Regions from separate parts of the Dietzia lutea genome, predicted to be linked through region 2. Evidence: predicted binding sites of a transcription regulator. Region 2 holds the regulator's gene; the other holds the start of a gene.

Region 1 (10,129 bases), 490 kb from region 2:
GCTGGTCGCCGCCCCGACCGGCATCGCCGCACTCAACGTCGGCGGCTACACCATCCACCGACTGTTCGGCTTACACCCCGGGTTCACCGTCGACCACGTCCGCAGTGCCTCGTACCGCCCGGGGCGTTTCGCCGGGGCGCTCGCCGGCGTCCGCACACTGATCGTGGACGAGGCGTCGATGATCCGCGCCGACCTGTTCGACATGATGGCGATCGCCCTCGAGCGATTCGGTCCGGACCCCACGATGCCGTTCGGCGGCGTCCAGCTCGTCCTGGTGGGCGACCTCTTCCAACTCCCACCGGTCGTCACCGAGGCGGAGCGCCCCGACTTCGACGCGGCGTACACGACCCCCTACTTCTTCTCCGCCGAGCGCTTCGACCGCGACCGCTTCCCCACCGTCGATCTCACCCACGTCTTCCGGCAGTCCGGCGACCCGGAGCTGACCGCCATCCTCAACTCGATCCGCGAGGGCACGCTCGTCGGCACCGCACTCGAGCGGCTCAACTCGCGCACCGACCCGGGGTTCGAGCCGCCGGACGACGCGCCGTGGCTGACGCTGACCACCACCAACCGGATGGCCGCCGCCCACAATCGCCGACGCCTCGACCGTCTCCCCGGGGCAGAGCTGACGATGGAGGCTGCCATCACCGGCGACCTCACCGGGTTCGAGCCTCCGACCGAGGCGAGGCTCGTGTTCAAGGTCGGCGCCCAGGTCATGATGCTCACCAATGACCCGGCGGACCGCTGGGTCAACGGCTCCATCGGGCGGGTGCTCGATGCGTCGCCGGGGCGACGGGAGGGCCGGGGAGAGACAGGACCCGTCGTCGTCGTCGGATTCCCCGGTGGTGAGGTGGCCGAGGTCGCCCCACACACCTGGGACGTGACCCGCCCCTACGGCTCCGACGGCACGGTGCGCCACGAGGCCGTCGGCTCCTTCAGCCAGTTCCCTTTCACCCTGGCCTGGGCGATCACCATCCACAAGAGCCAGGGTCAGACGCTGGACAGGCTCATCGTGGACCTCGGCGGCGGCACCTTCGCGCCCGGCCAGTTGTATGTCGCGCTCAGCCGGTCGCGTTCCCTGGACGGTCTCGTCCTCACCCGGCCGGTCAGGCCGGGCGACCTCGGAACCGACCGCCGGATCCTCCGGTTCCTCCGCGACCCCGAGGGCGACGTCCACGGCCGACGCTACTGTGCGATCGCGGCGCTCACCGTCGGGGGCGACGGCGCCCGTTCCCGTCCGCGGCCGGTGGAGCTCGCGGTGGTATTCCCGGACGGTAGCGCGGTGACCACGCTGGTCAACCCGCAGCGCGACCTGGGGCAGGCGCGGGCGGACTACGGGATCAGCGCGTCCGACGTGCTGCTCGCGCCGACGTTGCCGGAGGCGTGGGCGATGATCGCGCCGCTCGTGGACGGCTACACGCCGATAGGCGTGAACCTGGACGCCACGCTGGAGTGTCTCGCCGCCGAGCTCGAGCGACTGGGCAGTCCGGTGGCGATGCCGCCCGGGGTGGACATCCCCTCCGCCGCGCTCATTCCCGGTGAGCGTGCCCGTCATCGCGCCGGCTCGGCGATCCGCCGTGCGCGCGTCGCACTCGAGGCCCGGGAGCGGCTGTGGCTCGACGAGACCGGCGCCGGGGTGTTCGACGTGGTCGGCGCCGGGTCGCACCGGGTCGACCCGCACGGGGACGAGGCCGGTGCGGGCGCGGTGGGGCCGGGCGCGGTGGGTCCGGCGGAGCCGGCGCGGGGCGGGTACCTCCTCACCCGCGACGGCGACGCCCACCCACCGTCCCCGGCCGCACTCCCCCAGCTGTCGGCGATGCTGCGGATCAGCGCGGAGGTGTCGGCGGTACTACTCGACCCACCGCGCCGCGGTGGTCACCCGGGAACTGGCGACGACGACGAGGTGATCACCGCAGGCGACCGCGATGTCGTGGTGGGAGCGCGCGGGCTCGTGGCCGACCAGATCCGTCGCGCCGCGCAGCGGGTACCGATGACCGCAGTCCTGCTCGACAGGCTGCGGCTGGCCTCCGAGGTGGTGGGCTCGGATCTCACGCGGGGGCTGGAGGCCGCGCCGGCGGTCGACGTGGCCGAGGTGCTGCGGCCCGGGGCGCGCGTGTGTTTCACCGGTAGTGCACTCGACCGGGACGGCACGGTGGTGGCGCGGGACGAGATGGAAGGCATGGCTCGCCGGCGCGGTCTCGAGCCGGTGTCGGCGGTGACCAAGTCCCGCTGCGACGTGCTGGTGATCGCCGAACCGGGCAGCCAGTCGACCAAGTCGCGGGCCGCCCAGCGGTGGGGCACACCGGTCGTCCCGGTCGCCGACTTCCTCCGCTGGGCCGGCCGCTGATCCCGGCCGGTCCCGGCCTCGGCGGCCACTGAGGGCAGCCGCCGGGCCGGCCGGTGCCGCGCGAAGCTGTTCAGGGTGCGATCGGCAACGGCTCCCCGGCCATGTCAGCCACAGCGCGGAAGGCCATGGCCATTCCGGAGCCGAGCGGGACGCCCGGCCCGGGGTAGGCCTCCCCGGACACCGACGCCGACGAGTTGCCCGCCGCGTACAGGCCCGGGATCGGTCGACCCTCCGTGTCGAGCACGGCACCGTTCGCGTCGATCACCGCGCCGCCCTTGGTGCCCAGGTCACCGAGGACCAGGCGGACGGCGTGCAGACGGTCCCCTCCCACGGGCCGCAGGCACTGCTCGGCCGTGGAGACGCCCAGGAAGAAGCGACCGTACGGGTCCTCCCCCCGGGCAAAGTCCGCGTCCCTCCCCTGCTCGGCGAAGCCGTTGAACCGCTCGAGGCTCTCCTGCAGCGCCGCGGCGTCCAGCCCGGTGGCGGCCGCCAGCTCGTCGACGGAACCGGCGGTGTGCCACAGTCCCGCCTCGCGCAGCTGGTCGGGTTCGGGCGCGGGGATGCAGATGGCCGGGAAGTTACCGGCCTCGGCGTCGTCGAAGATCAGCCAGAACTCGTCACCGGCCCCGTCCGCCATCCGGGCGCGCATCCGGCGGCCCATCTGGTCGTAGGGCAGGAGCTCGTCGGCGAACCGACGGCCCGTGCCGTCGACGATGAACCCGGAGCGGAACCCCAGCGTGAACGCCGCGTGGCCGTTCGGGAAAAGGGTGGCGGGGCACCACCACGACTGGTCGAGCAGGTCGAGCTGCGCCCCGACGTGCTCGAACATGCGGACCGCGTCGCCGGAGCCGGTGTCCGGATGCGAGGACGACCAATCGGCGGTGGGCATCTGCTGCCAACGGTGACGCAGCTCCCCGGAACGCTCGAACCCACCCGCGGCGACCAGCACGCCTCGACGGGCACCGAGCAGCCGGCGGCCGCCCTCACCGTCGACGGCCACCCCGATCACGCGTCCGTCCTCGTCCCGCACCAGTTCCTGCGCCGCGGTGTTCAGACGCGTCTCGGCGGAGTCCATCGCGTCGAGCGCGAGCACGAGCCGGGCCACCCATGCGCGGCCTCCCTCCAGCCGGGTGGTGTCCTCGGCGGCGCCGAACTGGTCGGCGGGAACCGGCGGACGCACATCCGCCGCCCGATCCCCGACCTCCTCGCCCTTGATCGGCTTCGGGTAGATGCTCCGGCCCTGTTCCTGGCGCCCCGGCGCGTCGAAGTAGTCGGGGAACGCCTGGAACCTGGTGGGGATGCCCAGTTCCTCCTGCAGGAAGGTGACGACCGCCGGCCCCGTGTTGAGGAAGGCGTCCTGTACGTCCCGGTCGGTTCGGTCGCCCACCACCGCACGGAAGTAGGTCCGGCCCTTCTCGACTGAGTCGTCGACACCGTCTCTGGCGAGGACCGCGTTACCGGGCAGCCACACCGCCCCGCCGGAGTACGCGGAGGTTCCGCCGAATCGGTCGGTCTTCTCGATCAGGCAGGTGGACAGTCCGCGCGAGGCCGCGGCGGCGGCGCCGAACAGCGCGGCCACCCCCGACCCCACGACCACCACGTCGAATTCCGCGTCGAAAGTTCTGTCCTGCGCCGTCACGAAGGTCCCTCGTCTTCCGTCTCATCCGGTGGAACGCGTTTCAGTGCCCTGTCGTGACGATAACACCGGCCTCGGACAGACCGCCGTCGGATGCGATCACCGCCGACCGCGGACTCTCACAGGCATGATCGACAGGGTGACCGACAATCAGCAGGGCCCGGCCGACGGCGCGGAACACGCGGACGACGGCCACTACGTCGTGGTCGGCGGCAGACGTTGGCGCGCGACCGACCCCTCGATCCCCGAGAAGCTCCGCGCCGAGCTGGTTCGCGCACTGATGACCGGGCGGCGTGAGGTCAAGGCCCGGGGAGACGCGGCCCGGGTGATGGTGCATGACGCGAAGGTCGCCCTCGGCGAGCGCGGCGATCCGTGGTGGGAGCCGACCGACGAGGGCACGCGGCGGCGACTCGAGGCGACGATCAGAACCCTCCTGCGATCCCGCGGCACCGGGTCGATATGCCCCTCGGATGCCGCCCGGGTCGTCGGCGGGGAGGGCTGGCGCGACCATATGGAGGCCGCGCGTTCGGTCGCATTCGAGCTCCGCGACGGGGGCGTGGTAGCGGTGACGCGGAAGGGTCAGCGAGTCGACGGGACGGACGTCAGCGGTCCGATCCGGATCGTCGCGGACGAAGGCCTGGAATTCATCCCCGGCAATGAGTGAGATAGCCGAAACGGATGAGGTGTGGAACCCGCGGAGCGCAGTCGGTTTCTTGTAAGCTACTCACCGGTAACAGTCCACTACCCGACGCCCCGCTCCCCTCCGGCACGATCGGTCCGCCGACCCGGGCGGGCCACCGATGGAAAGGCACCCTCTTGCGCCGCACTGTGTTCAACGAAGACCACGAGGCCTTCCGGAAGACCCTCCGCGACTTCATCGAGTCCGAGGTCGTCCCCCACTACGACGAGTGGTACGAAGCCGGGATCGTCCCGCGCGACTTCTACTACAAGCTCGCCGACCTCGGCCTGTTCGGCATCACCGTGGACGAGGAGTACGGCGGTGCCGGCCTCGACTCGCACAAGTTCGAGGCCATCCAGTCCGAGGAGGTCATCCGCGCAGGCGTGAGCTTCGGAGGGTCCAACGTCCACGTGGCCCTTTGCCTGCCTTACCTGAAGATGCTCGCGACCGACGAGCAGAAGTCTCGATACTTCCCCAAGTTCGTCTCCGGCGAGGAGATGTGGGCCATCGCCATGACCGAGCCGGGCACCGGTTCGGACCTCGCCGGCATGAAGACCACCGCCAAGCTCTCCGAGGACGGCACCCACTACATCCTCAACGGGGCCAAGACCTTCATCACCGGCGGCGTCCACGCCGATCGCGTCATCGTCTGCGCGCGTACCGCGCCGCCGCGCGAGGACGACCGCCGATTCGGCATCTCCCTGCTCGCGGTGCAGACCTCGCTCGAGGGCTACTCCGTGGGCCGGAAGCTCGACAAGGTCGGACTCAAGACCTCCGACACCGCCGAGCTGTCCTTCACCGACGTCAAGGTGCCCGTCGAGGACCTCCTCGGCGAGGAAAACCGGGGCTTCTCGTACCTCGGCCAGAACCTTCCGTCGGAGCGCTGGGGCATCGCCTTCGGCGCCTACGCGCAGGCCGCGGCCGCGGTGCGTTTCGCCAAGGAATACACCCGGCAGCGCGAGGTGTTCGGCAAGCCCGTCTCCGCCTTCCAGAACACCAAGTTCGAGCTCGCGGCCTGCCAGGCCAAGGTCGATGCCGCGCAGGCCGTCGCCGACCGGGCTCTCGAGGCGCTCGACGCGGGCGAGCTCACGGCCGCCGAGGCCGCCTCGGCCAAGTTGTTCTGCACCGAGGTCGCGGCCGAGGTCATCGACCGCTGTCTCCAGCTGCACGGCGGCTACGGCTTCATCAACGAGTACCCGATCGCGCGCCTCTACTCCGACAACCGCGTGAACCGGATCTACGGCGGAACCAACGAGGTCATGAAGACCATCATCGCCAAGGACATGGGGCTGTAAGCGCACCTCCCCACCCCACCGAACGGGCCTCGACCGCGCACCGCGGACGGGGCCCGTTCTCGTGGCCGCCCTGCCCCGTACGGCCGTCCTCGAGCGGCCGCATCCGACGGCCGCCCCGGTTGTCGCCGCTCGCCACGGGTAGACGAGTTGGAACCCCATCGTGTCGTAGTGGGTTGCTAGCGTTCACTTGATCGAACACACGAGCGATAGTCGCCCGGTCGGGCGGCGATCACACCCACACACGCGAGGGGGCGGGCACCGATGACGCGAGCACAGTCGCACCCGGGCGGCTCCGTCGACTGTCCCGCCATCGCCGCGGCCGGCGCCGCCGCCGTGCAGGCCCTCTACGCCGAGAACATCGCCGCCGCCGCCCGCCTCCGGGCCTGCTACCACCTCTACACCGTCTGCGAAGACGAGCAGGAACGACGCGACCTGGCCGCCGGATACGACCCGCAGGTCGACCTCACACCCGAACACGCCGTCATCGAACCCTTCCACATCGCCTGCGCCGAGATCGTCGCCGCCTACGGCGTGCACAACAACCGTGCCCGCACCCTGCTCACCCGGGCCCGCACCCTGATCACCCGCTTCCCCACCCTGGTCGAGGCCATGGAAACCGGCCGCCTCGACGAGGACACCGCCGCCCTGCTCGCCCGCCAGATGCGCACCGTGGACTCGGCCCACCGCGGCGCCGTCCAACGCGAGATCATCGACTGGCTCATGGCCGCCATCGCCGCCGGCACACGCCCCGGACGCGAGGCCATCCTGGGCACCCTCGACCGCATCATCACCGACCACGACCCCGCCGGCGTCCGCGCCCGCCGCGCCGCCGCCACCCGCGAACGCCACATCCGCCTCCGCCGCGGCACCGACGGCATGGCCGACCTCACAGCCCACCTGACCGCCGCCGAAGCCTCCACCGTCTACGAGGTCCTGCACCGCGCCGCCACCGAGCAGGCCACCCGCGACAAACAGGCCCGCCTGCAGGCCGCCCGCGCAGGCGCCGACACCCTCGACGCCGAATACATCCGCAGCATCGACGAACTACGCGCCGACGCCCTCGTCGCCGCCTTCCTCGACCCCGACCCCACCGACACAGCCGACCAGCCCGGCGACAACGCGGGCGGCCACGCCACGGCAGACACACCCGCCGACGCGCAGACCGGCACACGGGATGGCGCGCGGGCCGGAGCCCGCCGCCCGGCCACCCAGGTCCGCCCCACCATCACCGTGCTCGCACCCCTGGGCCCCGACGGCGAACCCGAGGTCTACCTCCCCCGCGGCGGCCCGGCCACCATCGAGGCCCTCATCGAACTGCTGTCCCGCAGCGTCGGCGCCACCATCACCGTGCCCCACACCGAACCCGGCACCGCCGACACCCCCACCACAGCCCGCCGCTACCGCATCAGCACCGAACTGGCCCACCGCATCCGCCTACGCGACGGCACCTGCCGCCACCCCGGCTGCTCCGTACCCGCCCAAGACTGCGACATCGACCACATCCGACCCTTCAACCACACCGACCCCGACAACGGCGGCCTGACCATCGAAGCCAACCTCGCCATCATGTGCCGCCAACACCACCGCTTCAAAACCTTCCACGGCTGGCACTACCACCTCGCCCCCGACGGCACCCTGACCGTGACCACCGACACCGGCCACACCCTGACCACCCATCCCACCGGACCCTGGCCCGCTGGCGCCAACGCGAACCCGAACCCGAACCAAAAGCGACCAGCGCCCCACCCCGCCGGCCCTGGCTCGACCCCCGACCACAAGCCACCCACTGGCTCCGACGCGCCCGACGCCTGGCCGCCGAACGCGCCGCCAACACCACCACACCACCACCCACAACCGGCCACCCCACCACCGACACCGACACACCGCCCTTCTAGACAGCGCCGGCCACCGGCGCGCGGCGAAAAGTGTCGGGCGGGAGCGGCCCGATCACGACCAAAAAGCGCCGGGGCCCGGCGTCGCGGACAGCGACGCCGGGCCCCGGCGGAAGACGATCAGAGGGTCAGTGCTTCTCGCGGCCCCAGTGGTACTCGAACACCAAGCCGGAGGCGCAGAAGATCACGCCGACGGCGCCACCGATGAGCACCCACCAGTTCCAGAACGCCGCACCGTAGCCGATGACGAAGACCGAGAAGGCCAGCAGAAACGGCCAGAAGCTGTGCGGGCTGAAGAAGCCCAGCTCACCGGCACCATCGGAGACCTCGGCCTCCTCGTAGTCCTCGGGCAGGGTGCTGATGCGCCGCGCCACGAAGCGGAGGTAACCACCGATCAGCAGGCTCAGGCCGGCCGAGAGCACCAGGGCCGTGGTACCGACCCACTCGACGCCCGTCCGCGACGTACCGGTGAGGTACGCGTACGCGATGGCCAGGATGGCCAGGAAGATAAACAGTGCGTCGAAGATTCGTACTGTTGCGCTCATCGTTCAGAAATCCTTCGCGTGATACCGGGAGAACCGTCAGTTAGCTGACGCGGTCTCGATGGTGTTGTTCTGGTCGCGGGTATCGCTGCGGCCGGTCTTGAACGGTGCAGTGGAGATCGAGTACGGCTCCTCCCCGATGGACTCCAGCGCCTCCGCGTTGGTCGCGGTCGGATTGGCCTGGCGGAATTCGATGTAGTCGGCGAACGCCTCCGGGGAGACCGCGCGCAGCTCGAAGTTCATCATCGCGTGGTAGATGCCGCACATCTCGGCACAGCGGCCGACGAAGGCGCCCTCGCGCTCGATCTCCTCGATCTGGAACATGCTCAACTGCTGGTTCTTGCCGGGGTGCGGCATGACGTCGAGCTTGTAGATGAACTCGGGGATCCAGAACGAGTGGATCACGTCCGCCGACGCGAGCCGGAACTCGACGCGGGTGCCGGTCGGCAGGACCAGGACCGGGACCTCCTCGGAGGTGCCCACGGTCTCGATGTTGTTGTAAGCCAGGTACGACTTGTCCTCGGCGAGACGGCCGTGGATCGGGCCACCGGCGGCGGGCTCACCATGATGACCGAGCGCCTCGCGGGCCTCGTCGGAGAGCACACCGGCCTCCTCGGCCGCACGCTGCGCCTCGTAGTTGGTGCCGTCCTCGATGCTCGCGCCGGCCACGTCGACCTTGTTGTAGCCGAACTTCCAGTTCCACTGGTACGCGGTGACGTCGACCTTGACGCCGACCTCCTCCTCCGGACGGAGGTCGAGAACCTTGTTCTGGGTGACCACGGTGAAGTAGAAGAGCACGGAGATGATCACGAACGGCGCAGCCGTGTAGATCAGCTCCAGCGGCACGTTGTACGCCGTCTGCCGCGGGAACTCACCGTTGTCGTTCTTACGCTTGCGGTAGGCGGCCATCGACCAGAAGATCAGGCCCCACACGAAGAACCCGACGATGAGCGAAGTGATGACGGTGCCCGTCCAGAACTCACGGATCGCGACGCCCTCGGGGGTGATACCGGTCGGGAATCCGAAGTTGATCGTCTGGTTCCACCACTTGTTGTCGGTGTGGAGGCTACAACCGGACAACAGCAAGCCCAATGAACCGAGAGCCACCGCGAGAGTCGCCCTGCGCGTCCGACGACGCCCGTCACGCTGTTCCACCATCACGCCTTCCTGATCAGCGGCACCGGCCACGTGGCCGGGACACCTTAGAAGAGTAGACCACGGCTCTCAGAATGAAAGCCGCGGGTCCGGCAATTCACCCGCGAGGCCCCCACGCCGTCCGCCGGGACGGGCGGGAACCCACCGACCAGTAGTATTCGAACGCGTCCGGACCCGCGCAGGCGGGCCATCACGGACGCTACGACGACGATGGACGAGGTACCCGACGCATGTGTGGCCTGCTTGGTCTGATCACCCCTGACGGCTCCGCCCGTACCCACGAGGCCCGCGTGCTCGGCGCCATGGGGTGCCAGCGCCACCGCGGGCCCGACGAGGTCGGCACCTGGGTCGACGGCGACATGGCCTTCGGGTTCAACCGCCTGTCGATCATCGACATCTCGCACTCACACCAGCCGCTCCGCTGGGGCCCGCCGGAGCAGCCCGACCGCTATGCGCTCGTGTTCAACGGCGAGATCTACAACTACCTCGAGTTGCGGGACGAGCTGCGGCGCGAGTTCGGCGCCACCTTCGAGACCGAGGGCGACGGCGAACCGATCGTCGTCGCCTTCCACCACTGGGGCCC
Region 2 (10,129 bases):
ACGCCCTGCCCATCTCCGCGTGCCACATCAGGGGCGGCATGTCCTCGAGCACCACCGCGACCCCCACGTGGTTGACCGGCGCGTTGGTCAACGTCTGGATCAGCCGGTCCGCCGTCGTCCGGCCGCGGAACAGCCACAGGTCCCCGGTGCGCGTACGGTCGGCCGCCGCGGCCAGAGGCACGGTGTCGATGTCCATGGTGCGATCCTGCCAGGGCGGCCGGGCCGGTCGGCCTAGGCTCGAGCACATGGCTCCCCGGGGACGGCAGTGGTTCAAGATGATCGGCGCGGCGGGACTGGCGGGTGTCGCGGCCTCCGGGATCCTCGCCGCCCGGTCCGAACGGCGCCGCCGCTCCTATGAGCCGGACGAGATCCGCGAACGACTCCACGAGCGCTACACGCGTATCCAGGCCCGGCGCGACGCCGCCGGCGACTGACGACGCCGTCCGGCCGACCCGGCCCGGGTGCCGATATCCTGGCGGGCACCATGCCGTCGTCCACCTCAGCCCCACCCGAGCTCCGCCGGGCCCGCCACGATCTGCTCGTCCGGCTCGACGAGGTCGGCACCCTCGACGCGCACCGGCTCCGCCCCCGGATCCGCCGGGCCCGCGCCGACCAGCTCGACGACCTCACCCGCCGCGTCGACGAGGCCGCCGAGCGCATCCGGCGGCGCGCCGAGGCGATCCCCGTCCCCGAATACCCCGAGCAGCTCCCCGTCAGCGCGCGTAAGGACGAGATCGCCGAGGCCATCCGCGAGAACCAGGTGGTCGTGATCGCCGGCGAGACCGGCTCGGGCAAGACCACCCAGATCCCCAAGATCTGCCTCGAGCTCGGGCGCGGCGTGCGCGGCGTGATCGGCCACACCCAACCGCGGCGCCTCGCCGCCCGCTCCGTGGCCGAGCGGATCGCCGACGAACTCGGCGTGGAGATCGGCGGTCCCGTCGGCTCCGCAGTGCGCTTCGACGACCGCACCGGACCCGACACCTCGGTCAAGCTCATGACCGACGGCGTCCTGCTCGCGGAGATCCGCCGCGACCGGCTGCTCCGCGCCTACGACACGATCATCATCGACGAGGCCCACGAACGAAGCCTCAACATCGACTTCCTCCTCGGCTACCTCAAGCAGATCCTCCCGCGGCGCCCGGACCTCAAGCTCGTCATCACCTCCGCGACCATCGACCCCGAGCGGTTCGCCCGCCACTTCGCGGGACCCGACGGGCGCCCCGCCCCGGTCATCGAGGTCTCCGGACGCACCTACCCCGTGGAGATCCGATACCGACCGCTCCAGGTCGAGCACGGGGACCGGGTGATCGACCTGGACCCCCTCGACGCGCTCGCCGACGCCGTGGCGGAGCTGCTGCGCGAGGACGACGGCGACGTCCTGGTATTCCTGTCCGGCGAGCGCGAGATCCGGGACGCCGAGGAGGTGCTGCGAGGGCGGAAGTTCCCGCGCACGGAGATCTTCCCGCTGTTCGCGCGCCTCACCGCCGCCGAACAGCAGCGCGCCTTCCGCGCCCACTCCACCCGGCGCGTCGTGCTGTCCACCAACATCGCCGAGACCTCGGTGACCGTCCCGGGCATCCGCTACGTGGTGGACACCGGACAGGCGCGCATCTCGCGGTACTCGACCCGGACCAAGGTCCAGCGGCTGCCGATCGAGCCGGTCTCGCAGGCCTCCGCCGCGCAGCGCGCGGGCCGCTGCGGCCGCGTCGCCGACGGCATCTGCATCCGCCTGTACTCGGAGGAGGACTTCGAGGCACGGCCCGAGTTCACCGACCCCGAGATCCTGCGCACCAACCTCGCCTCGGTCATCTTGTCGATGGCGGATCTCGACCTCGGTCCCGTCGACGACTTCCCCTTCGTCGAGCCGCCGGACCGCAAGGCGGTCCGCGACGGCATGACCCTCCTCACCGAGCTGGGGGCGCTGAGGGTCGACGACGACGAGCGCCCGCACCTGACCGAGGTGGGCCGCGACATGGCCGCGCTCCCCCTCGACCCCCGACTGGCCCGGATGGTGGTGGAGGGCCACCGCAACGGGGCGCTGGGCGACGTGCTCGTGGTGGTCGCCGCCCTCACCGTGCAGGACGTCCGGGAGCGGCCCGCGGAGGAGCGGGACAAGGCCGACCAGCTCCATCGCCGCTTCACCGACAAGACGTCCGATTTCCTGGGCTACCTCAACCTGTGGCGCTACCTCACCGAGCAGCGCCGCGAACTCTCCGGCAGCGCGTTCCGCAAGATGTGCCGCGCGGAGTACCTGCACTGGCTCCGCATCCGCGAATGGCAGGACCTCAACGCCCAGCTGCGGAGCATGTGCCGCGAACGCGGCTGGCACCCGCCGTCCGGCCAGGCGTCCGAGGACGACCTGCACAAGGCGATCCTCACCGGCCTGCTCACCAACGTCGGCATGCGCGACGAGGACGCCCGCGAGTTCCGGGGCACCCGCGGCATCCGCTTCCAGATCTTCCCCGGCTCGGACCTGGCCCGGAAGCCACCCCGGTGGGTCATGGCGTCCGAGCTCGTGGAGACCTCACGGCTGTGGGCCCGCGACGTGGCGCGCATCGACCCCGCGTGGATCGAGCAGCTCGGCGGCCACCTCACCCGCACCCAGTACTCCGAGCCGCACTGGTCGGACGCCCGCGGCGCCGCCATGGCCTACGAGAAGGTCCTCCTGCTGGGCCTGACGGTCGTGGAGGCGCGCCGCGTGCTGCTGTCCCGGGTGGACGCTCCCCTGGCCCGCGAAATGCTCGTCCGTCACGGGATCGTCGAGGGGCGCCTCGACACGCGGGTCCCGGTCATCCGGGAGAACGCCGAGGCCGTGGCGCAGGCCAGGGAGTTGGAGACCCGCAGCCGTCGACGCGACCTGGTGATCGACGACGAGGCCCTGGTCGCCTTCTACCTCGACCGGCTCCCCGCCGACATCACCTCCGGCCGTCACCTGGACTCGTGGTGGAAGAAGCGCGGCCACCGCGACCCGGACTCGATCCGGCTGACCCCCGCCGACATCCGCACCTCGGAAGCCGCCCCCGACGCGGGTGACTTCCCGCCGTTCTGGCAGCAGGGCGACCGACGATTCGAGCTGCGCTACGAGTTCGACCCGGGCGTCGCCGCCGACGGCATCACCGTCCGGATCCCGCTGCCCCAGCTGTCCTCGGTGACCACCGCCGGTTTCGAGTGGTTGGTCCCCGGGCTGCGCGAAGAGCTCTACACGGAGATGCTGCGCACCCTCCCCAAGTACCTCCGGCGGCTCTGCTCGCCGCCCGCGGAATACGCCGCCCTGCTCGCCCGCGACGTCACCCCGCGCTCGGCCCCGCTTCCGGTGGCCCTGGCGCAGGCGCTCTCCGCCCGGATCGGGACGACGGTCGACCCCCGCGAGTTCGACCCCACGCAGCTCCCCGATCACCTGCGGGTGCGTTTCGAGGTGGTCGACGGCGAGACGGTCGTCGCGTCCGGCACCGACCTCGCAGCGCTGCGGACGCGACTGCGGGACAAGGTGCGCGAGACCCTCAACACCCGGCTCGTGCCGGACGACGGGCCATTCCGGCAGTGGAGTGCCGACACCATCGGCGATCTCCCCCCGTCGGTTACCGGCACGGTGGACGGTGTGGAGGTGACGGTCTACCCCGCCCTGCGCGTCGATGCGGACGGCATCCACCGGGTCGCGTGCGCGACGGAGGAGGAACGCCGGACCAGGCAGGCGTCAGCGGTGCTCACGCTCATCTCGTCCGACCTCGTCTCCGCCTCCTCGATCCTGCGCGGTCGCCCGGTCGAGCAGCGACTGGCCCTGACCCAGTACCCGCACGGGGGCGTCGAGGCACTGGTCTCCGACGCCGCCCTGGCGGCGTGTGGCCGGATCATCGCCCGGCGTAAGGGCGTGCCGGTGTTGACGGTGGCGGAGTTCGGCGAGTTACGGGACGCCGCCAGGGCGGAGGTGCCGGGGGCCGTGGCGTCGGCGATCTCGGCGGTCGTGCCCGCGTTGGTGGCGGCGCGGGAGGTGTCCGTGCGTGTGGCGGAGGCCCCGGCCGAGGTCGCCGAGGCGGTGGCCCCGTCGCTGGAGTTCCTCGTGGGTAAGGGTTTTCTGGCCCGGCATCCGGTCGACGTGCTGCCGCACCTGGAGCGGCACGTGAAGGCGGTCGGTGTCCGACTCGACCTGGCGGAGAAGTCCCCTGCCCGGCATCGGGAACTGACGGCCCGGTTGGCGCGGTCGGAGGAGACCGTCGAGGAGGCGTGCGCGGCTCTGCGACGTCGGCCCGGCGGCGCGCGCTCGTCGCGCGAGCTGCGGTGGTTGCTGGCCGAATACAGAGTGGGACTGTTCGCCCAGTCCCTCGGTACGTCCCGTCCGGTCTCGGCCGAGCGCATCGACAAGGCGGTGGCGTCCGCGCTCGCACCCCGCGCCCGGCGTTGACCGTCCGGCGGCCGGAGGTCCTACCACTGGTGTGAGCAGCGGCCTGCCATCGGCGCGGGCCGGCGGGTCAGCGGCTCGCGCGGCGGATCACAGGGTCGCGCGGCGGTCCCTGAGCGCGATGATCTCGCGTTCGAAATCGTCGGCCGAACTGAACTGCTTGTAGACGGAGGCGAAGCGTAGGTAGCCCACCTCGTCGAGGTCCTGGAGGGGGCCGAGGATCGCGAGACCGATCTCGTGGGCGGGCACCTCGGACGCGCCGCGTGCGCGGACGGTGTCCTCGACCTGCTGGGCGAGGCGCCGAAGGGCGTCCTCATCGATGGACCGGCCCTGGCAGGCCCGGCGAACTCCCCGGACCACTTTGTCGCGACTGAAGGCCTCGGTGACGCCGTTGCGTTTGAGGACCGTCAGCAGTGGCGTCTCGAGCGTCGTGAAGCGGTGCCCGCACTCCGGGCACTCCCGCCGGCGCCGGATGGCCTGACCCTCGTCGACCGATCGTGAGTCGATCACCCGGGAGTCCTCGTTGTGGCATGTAGGGCAGTACATTCCCGTGTGGCCCTTCGTCGACCGGACTTCACGCCTCCCAGGACGTAGACCACGGGACGCGGGGACGATTGACCATCGTCCCCGACTCATTCTAGGAGGCCGGTGTGCCGGTCACGCGTAGGCGGGCCCGCCGAGGAACGCCACGGCCAGGAGCATGAGAACCCCGAAGGCGATGCCGCAGGCCAGGAGTGCCCAGGCGGGCACGTCATCGACGACACGGGTCGGGGCCGGCGACTCAACGCGGCAGGCGCGCACACGGTCGGACGCCACCGGGCGGGCCTGGACGATCCGCCGCGGAGCCGACGTCCGCGAGGTCGCCGGCGCGTGAGCGACGACCCGGTCGGTGGAGGCGCCGTGGATGGGCGAGGCGGAGTCGCGACGGCCCACCGGCCGCGCGCCGGGTCGGGTCCCGGAACGCCCGCGGGCCTGTCGGTCCCCGGCCCGGCCGGCGTGCGGGCGGACACCGTCCGCACGCTGGGCGGGGGCGCGGTGCTCCGCCGCGCAGATCTCGGTCCACCCCACGGTGGAGTCGGTGTGCGAGTGCATCTCCAGAATGGTCATGTCCACTCCCTGCTCGATACGGTGTGCGAAGAGGATTCGCACAATCGTGTGGATTTCTGTGTACCTATGTTCGAATACCGATACGCCTAGAGTTGTATCACGCGACTCCGACACGGTCACCATTCCGCGACGAAGTTCTTCGAACGTGTGTGTGGCGCTCCCCGCTCAGGGGCGATAGGGTGTACACAGATGACGACGTCGAACATCCATTCGCCGAAGGGACCCGAGATGCCGAAGCCCGACTTCGACTCACTGACAGACCGCCAGAAGAGTGTGCTGCTGCACATCCACGACACGGTCAAGGAGCGCGGCTATCCGCCGAGCATCCGCGAGATCGGGGACGCCGTGGGCCTGCAGTCGACGTCGTCTGTAGCGCATCAGCTGCGGACCCTGGAGAAGAAGGGGTTCCTGACCCGGGATCCGCACAAGCCGCGGGCTGTCGACGTCCACGGGGTGCCCGGGCAGAAGACCCGGGGGCGCCGCTCCCCCACCAGCGAGGTCCGACGGCCGAGTGGAGCGGTCGAGCCCGTCTACGTCCCGGTCCTCGGTCGGATCGCGGCGGGTGGCCCCATTCTCGCCGAGCAGGCCGTGGAGGAGGTCTTCCCGCTCCCGACCGATCTCGTGGGGTCCGGGGACCTCTTCATGCTCAGGGTCGTCGGTGAGTCGATGATCGACGCGGCGATCTGCGACGGGGACTACGTCGTGGTGCGGCGGCAGAACGTCGCGGACAACGGCGAGATCGTCGCCGCGATGATCGACGGCGAGGCGACCGTGAAGACCTTCCGCAAGGACTCCACCGGGGTCTGGCTCCTGCCCCACAACCCGTCCTTCAGTCCCATCCCGGGCGAGCACGCCACGATTCTGGGCAAGGTCGTCACGGTGTTCCGCAAACTCTGAACACCGCCCTGCGACGACGACGCCGCCTGCCCCGTGATCGGGTCAGGCGGCGTCGTCGTCGCAGGGACCGGTCAGGCGGCCCCGTCGCGTGTGCCGCTGTCCGAGACGAATTCGCCGAGCTCACCGGCCACCGAGGCGGGAAGCCGCACCACCAGGCGCGTACCGCGGTCGGTGTGCTCCTCCTCGACCACCGCACCCTCGGTGTGGACCCGTGCGACCACGTCACCACGGGTGTACGGGACCTCGAGAGTCAGCTCCATGTCTCCGGAGGCCACGATCTGCATGATCCGTTCGAGCAACTCGTCGACGCCCTGCCCGGTGGCTGCTGAGACGAAGACCGCGTCCGGCAGGGCGTGGTGCAGCTCGGTGAGCACCACCGGATCGGCCGCGTCGATCTTGTTGATGACCACCAACTCGCGAGGTCGTTCGGCGTTCTGCTCCTCCACAACCTCGTTGATCACCTTGCGGACGGCCTCGATCTGACGAAGGGGGAACGCGTCCGAACCGTCCACCACGTGGAGCAACAGCTCGGAGTCGACCACCTCCTCCAGCGTGGACCGGAACGCCTCGACCAACTGCGTGGGCAGGTGCCGGACGAAGCCGACCGTGTCGGTGAACACGACCGGCCGCCCGTCGGGAAGGTCGGCGCGGCGGGTGGTGGGATCGAGTGTGGCGAACAGCGCGTTCTGCACGAGGACGCCGGCGCCGGTGATCCGGTTCAACAGGCTCGACTTCCCGGCGTTGGTGTATCCGGCGATCGCGATCGACGGAACGGGCGTGGCGCGCCTGCGGTAGCGCTTGGTGTCGCGGGACTGCTTCATGCCCTTGATGTCGCGACGCAGCCGGGCCATGCGCTCGCGGATACGGCGTCTGTCCGTCTCGATCTTCGTCTCACCGGGGCCACGCAGGCCGACGCCGCCATTGCTGCCGGCCCGGCCACCCGCCTGTCGGGAGAGCGACTCACCCCACCCGCGGAGGCGGGGGAGCATGTATTCCATCTGTGCGAGGGAGACCTGCGCCTTGCCCTCGCGGCTGGTCGCGTGCTGAGCGAAGATGTCGAGGATCAACGCCGTCCGGTCGATGACCTTGACGTTGATCGCCTTCTCCAGCGCGAGGAGCTGACCCGGGGTGAGCTCGCCGTCGCAGATCACGGTGTCGGCACCCGTCGCGGCGATGACGTCCTTGAGGACGCTCACCTTTCCGGAGCCGATGAAGGTCGCCGCGTCCGGCTTGTCGCGGCGTTGGATGAGAGCGTCGCAGACCTCGGAGCCGGCCGTCTCGGCGAGCTGGGCGAGCTCCGCCATCGCGGCGTCCGCCTGGGCTGCGGACCCTTCGGTCCACACGCCCACCAGTACGACCCGCTCCAGGCGGAGCTGGCGGTACTCGGCGTCGTTGACGTCCTGGAGTTCGGTGGACAGACCCGCCACCCGGCGCAGCGAGGATCTCTCCTCGAGCTGCAGTTCGCCGATGGATGGATCGAGGTCGCGTGTCGGCCGCTCGGCGGCCGTGTGATCAATAGTCATTCCCCTGCATCATCTCACATCGGGGCTGTGTGTGTCGCGTGCACGGCCGTGTGATATGCCCCGCCGTGGTACCGGCCGCTCGCGACGAGCGCGGACGGGCCGATGAGAGTCGAACCGCCGTCGGTCAGATGTACCTTGACCTCCCCGCCGGGGACCGCCACGACGACGTCTCCGGTGCCGCGTCCGGCGTCGGCCAGAGCGGCGACCGCCGTCGCCACGATGCCGGTCCCGCATGACATCGTCTCCCCCGCTCCCCGCTCGTGCACGCGCATGGTCACCCGCCCCTCGGACAGGGGCGTGGCGATCTCCACGTTGACGCCGTGTGGGAAGAAATCGCGGTCGAAGGTCGGGGCGTCGCCGACCGGCAAGGCGGCCAGAGTCGCGGCGTCCAGCCCGGGCACGATGCAGGCCAGATGGGGGTTGCCCATGTCGACGGCCACGCCCGCGAAGGTGCGGCCACCGAGCTCGGCCGAGGAGAGTCCGAGCAGCCGCGGCTCCCCCATGTCGACCCGGACGACGGCGTCGTCGCCGGAGTGGGACACGATCGTCGCGGGCCGCGGCCCGGAACGCGTGCCGATGGCGATCGTTCCGGTGTCGGCCCGGTGCGTGGCCACCAGCGCGTGGGCGAATACCCGGACCCCGTTTCCGCACATCTCGGCGATCGAACCGTCCGCGTTGCGGTAGTCCATGAACCAGTCCGCGCGGTCGACCCCGTTCGGGAGCGCGGGAAGAACCCCGCGATCGACTAGGGCACCGGCGGTGGCGATCCGGAGGATTCCGTCGGCACCGATGCCGCCGCGTCGGTCGCAGAGCGCGCGGACCAGCGTCTCGTCGAGGTCGAGCTCGGCGTGGTCGTCGGGCAGGATCACGAAGTCGTTGAGTGTGCCGTGGCCCTTGAGGAAGGCGATGCCGTCGGTGGCCGTCGGCGTGTGGTCCGGAGTCATGTCGTGATCGTACTAGCGGCCGACCGTCATTCCGCACTGCGGAAATGGCGGATGAAGCGCCACGACGAGGACATTAGAGTCGGTGGGGAGAACGATCCCCTACCTGAGGAGAGCATCGATGTCCGAACGCATCACCGTCGGCGGTATCCAGGTCGACGAGGTCCTCTTCGACTTCGTCAACACCCAGGCGATCCCGGGCACCGGGGTCGACCCCGACGCGTTCTGGGCCGGTGCCTCCGAGATCTTCGCGGACCTGGCTCCCCGGAACCGCGAACTGCTCGCCGTGCGGGACGACCTGCAGTCGAAGATCGACGCGTGGCACCACGAGAACCCGGCGCCGATCGACCAGGCGGCGTACAAGGAGTTCCTCCGGGAGATCGGCTACCTCGTGCCGGAGCCCGAGTCGGTCTCGGTCACCACGGAGAACGTCGACGCGGAGATCGCGACCGTCGCCGGTCCGCAACTCGTCGTGCCGGTCACCAACGCACGATTCGCCCTCAACGCCGGCAACGCTCGCTGGGGTTCGCTCTACGACGCCCTCTACGGCACCGACGCCATCCCGGAGACCGACGGCGCCGAGCAGGGCGACTCCTACAACAAGGTCCGTGGCGACAAGGTGATCGAGTGGGCTCGTGAGTTCCTCGACGACGCGGCGCCGTTGGCCTCCGGCAGCCACGTGGGGACCACCGGGTACGCGGTCGTGGACGGCGCGCTCCGGGTCACGCTCGCGGACGGCGCGACCACCGGGCTGGCCGACCCGGAGAAGTTCGTGGGCTACCGCGGGGATGCCGCCAGCCCCTCCTCGGTGCTGCTGCGCAACAACGGCCTGCACATCGACATCCAGATCGACCCGGACTCCCCCATCGGCTCGACGGACGCGGCCGGCGTCAAGGACGTCGTCCTCGAGTCCGCCGTCACGACGATCATGGACTTCGAGGATTCCGTCGCCGCTGTCGACGCCGAGGACAAGACGCTCGGCTACCGCAACTGGCTCGGCCTGATGAAGGGCGACCTGTCCGAGGAGATCAGCAAGGGCGGTAAGACGTTCAACCGCGTCCTCAACGACGACCGTGTCTACACCTCCCCCGACGGCTCCGGTGAGGTCCGCCTCCACGGGCGATCGATGCTGTTCGTCCGCAACGTCGGCCACCTCATGACGAACCCCGCGGTCCTGGACGCCGAGGGCAACGAGCTGCCCGAGGGGATCCTCGACGCGCTGATCACCGCGCTGGCGGGCATGCACGGGATCGCGGAGGGCAACG

Evidence for each region. The regulator LexA, encoded in region 2, represses DNA repair genes until DNA is damaged. The targets are predictions, from matches to a motif close to CGAACANNTGTTCG.
Region 1: A6035_RS06375 (HNH endonuclease signature motif containing protein) is a predicted target of LexA. The motif match lies at 6,150-6,163, and genes of this name have one in related genera.

Annotation. Positions count from the first base shown of each region.
Region 1 covers NZ_CP015449.1:1,409,034-1,419,162, reverse strand. Annotated here, with positions in the region: gene A6035_RS06395 (AAA family ATPase) at 1-2,347, shown strand, start outside; gene A6035_RS06390 (FAD-binding protein) at 2,418-3,986, opposite strand; gene A6035_RS06385 (DUF3253 domain-containing protein) at 4,111-4,647, shown strand; gene A6035_RS06380 (acyl-CoA dehydrogenase family protein) at 4,800-5,957, shown strand; gene A6035_RS06375 (HNH endonuclease signature motif containing protein) at 6,219-8,057, shown strand; gene A6035_RS06370 (cytochrome c oxidase subunit 4) at 7,978-8,394, opposite strand; gene ctaC (aa3-type cytochrome oxidase subunit II) at 8,431-9,549, opposite strand; gene asnB (asparagine synthase (glutamine-hydrolyzing)) at 9,777-10,129, shown strand, end outside.
Region 2 covers NZ_CP015449.1:1,899,732-1,909,860, forward strand. Annotated here, with positions in the region: gene A6035_RS08650 (hypothetical protein) at 1-196, opposite strand, end outside; gene A6035_RS08655 (hypothetical protein) at 246-434, shown strand; gene hrpA (ATP-dependent RNA helicase HrpA) at 485-4,399, shown strand; gene nrdR (transcriptional regulator NrdR) at 4,487-4,942, opposite strand; gene A6035_RS08670 (hypothetical protein) at 5,054-5,503, opposite strand; gene lexA (transcriptional repressor LexA) at 5,732-6,400, shown strand; gene hflX (GTPase HflX) at 6,472-7,923, opposite strand; gene dapF (diaminopimelate epimerase) at 7,938-8,867, opposite strand; gene A6035_RS08690 (malate synthase G) at 8,986-10,129, shown strand, end outside.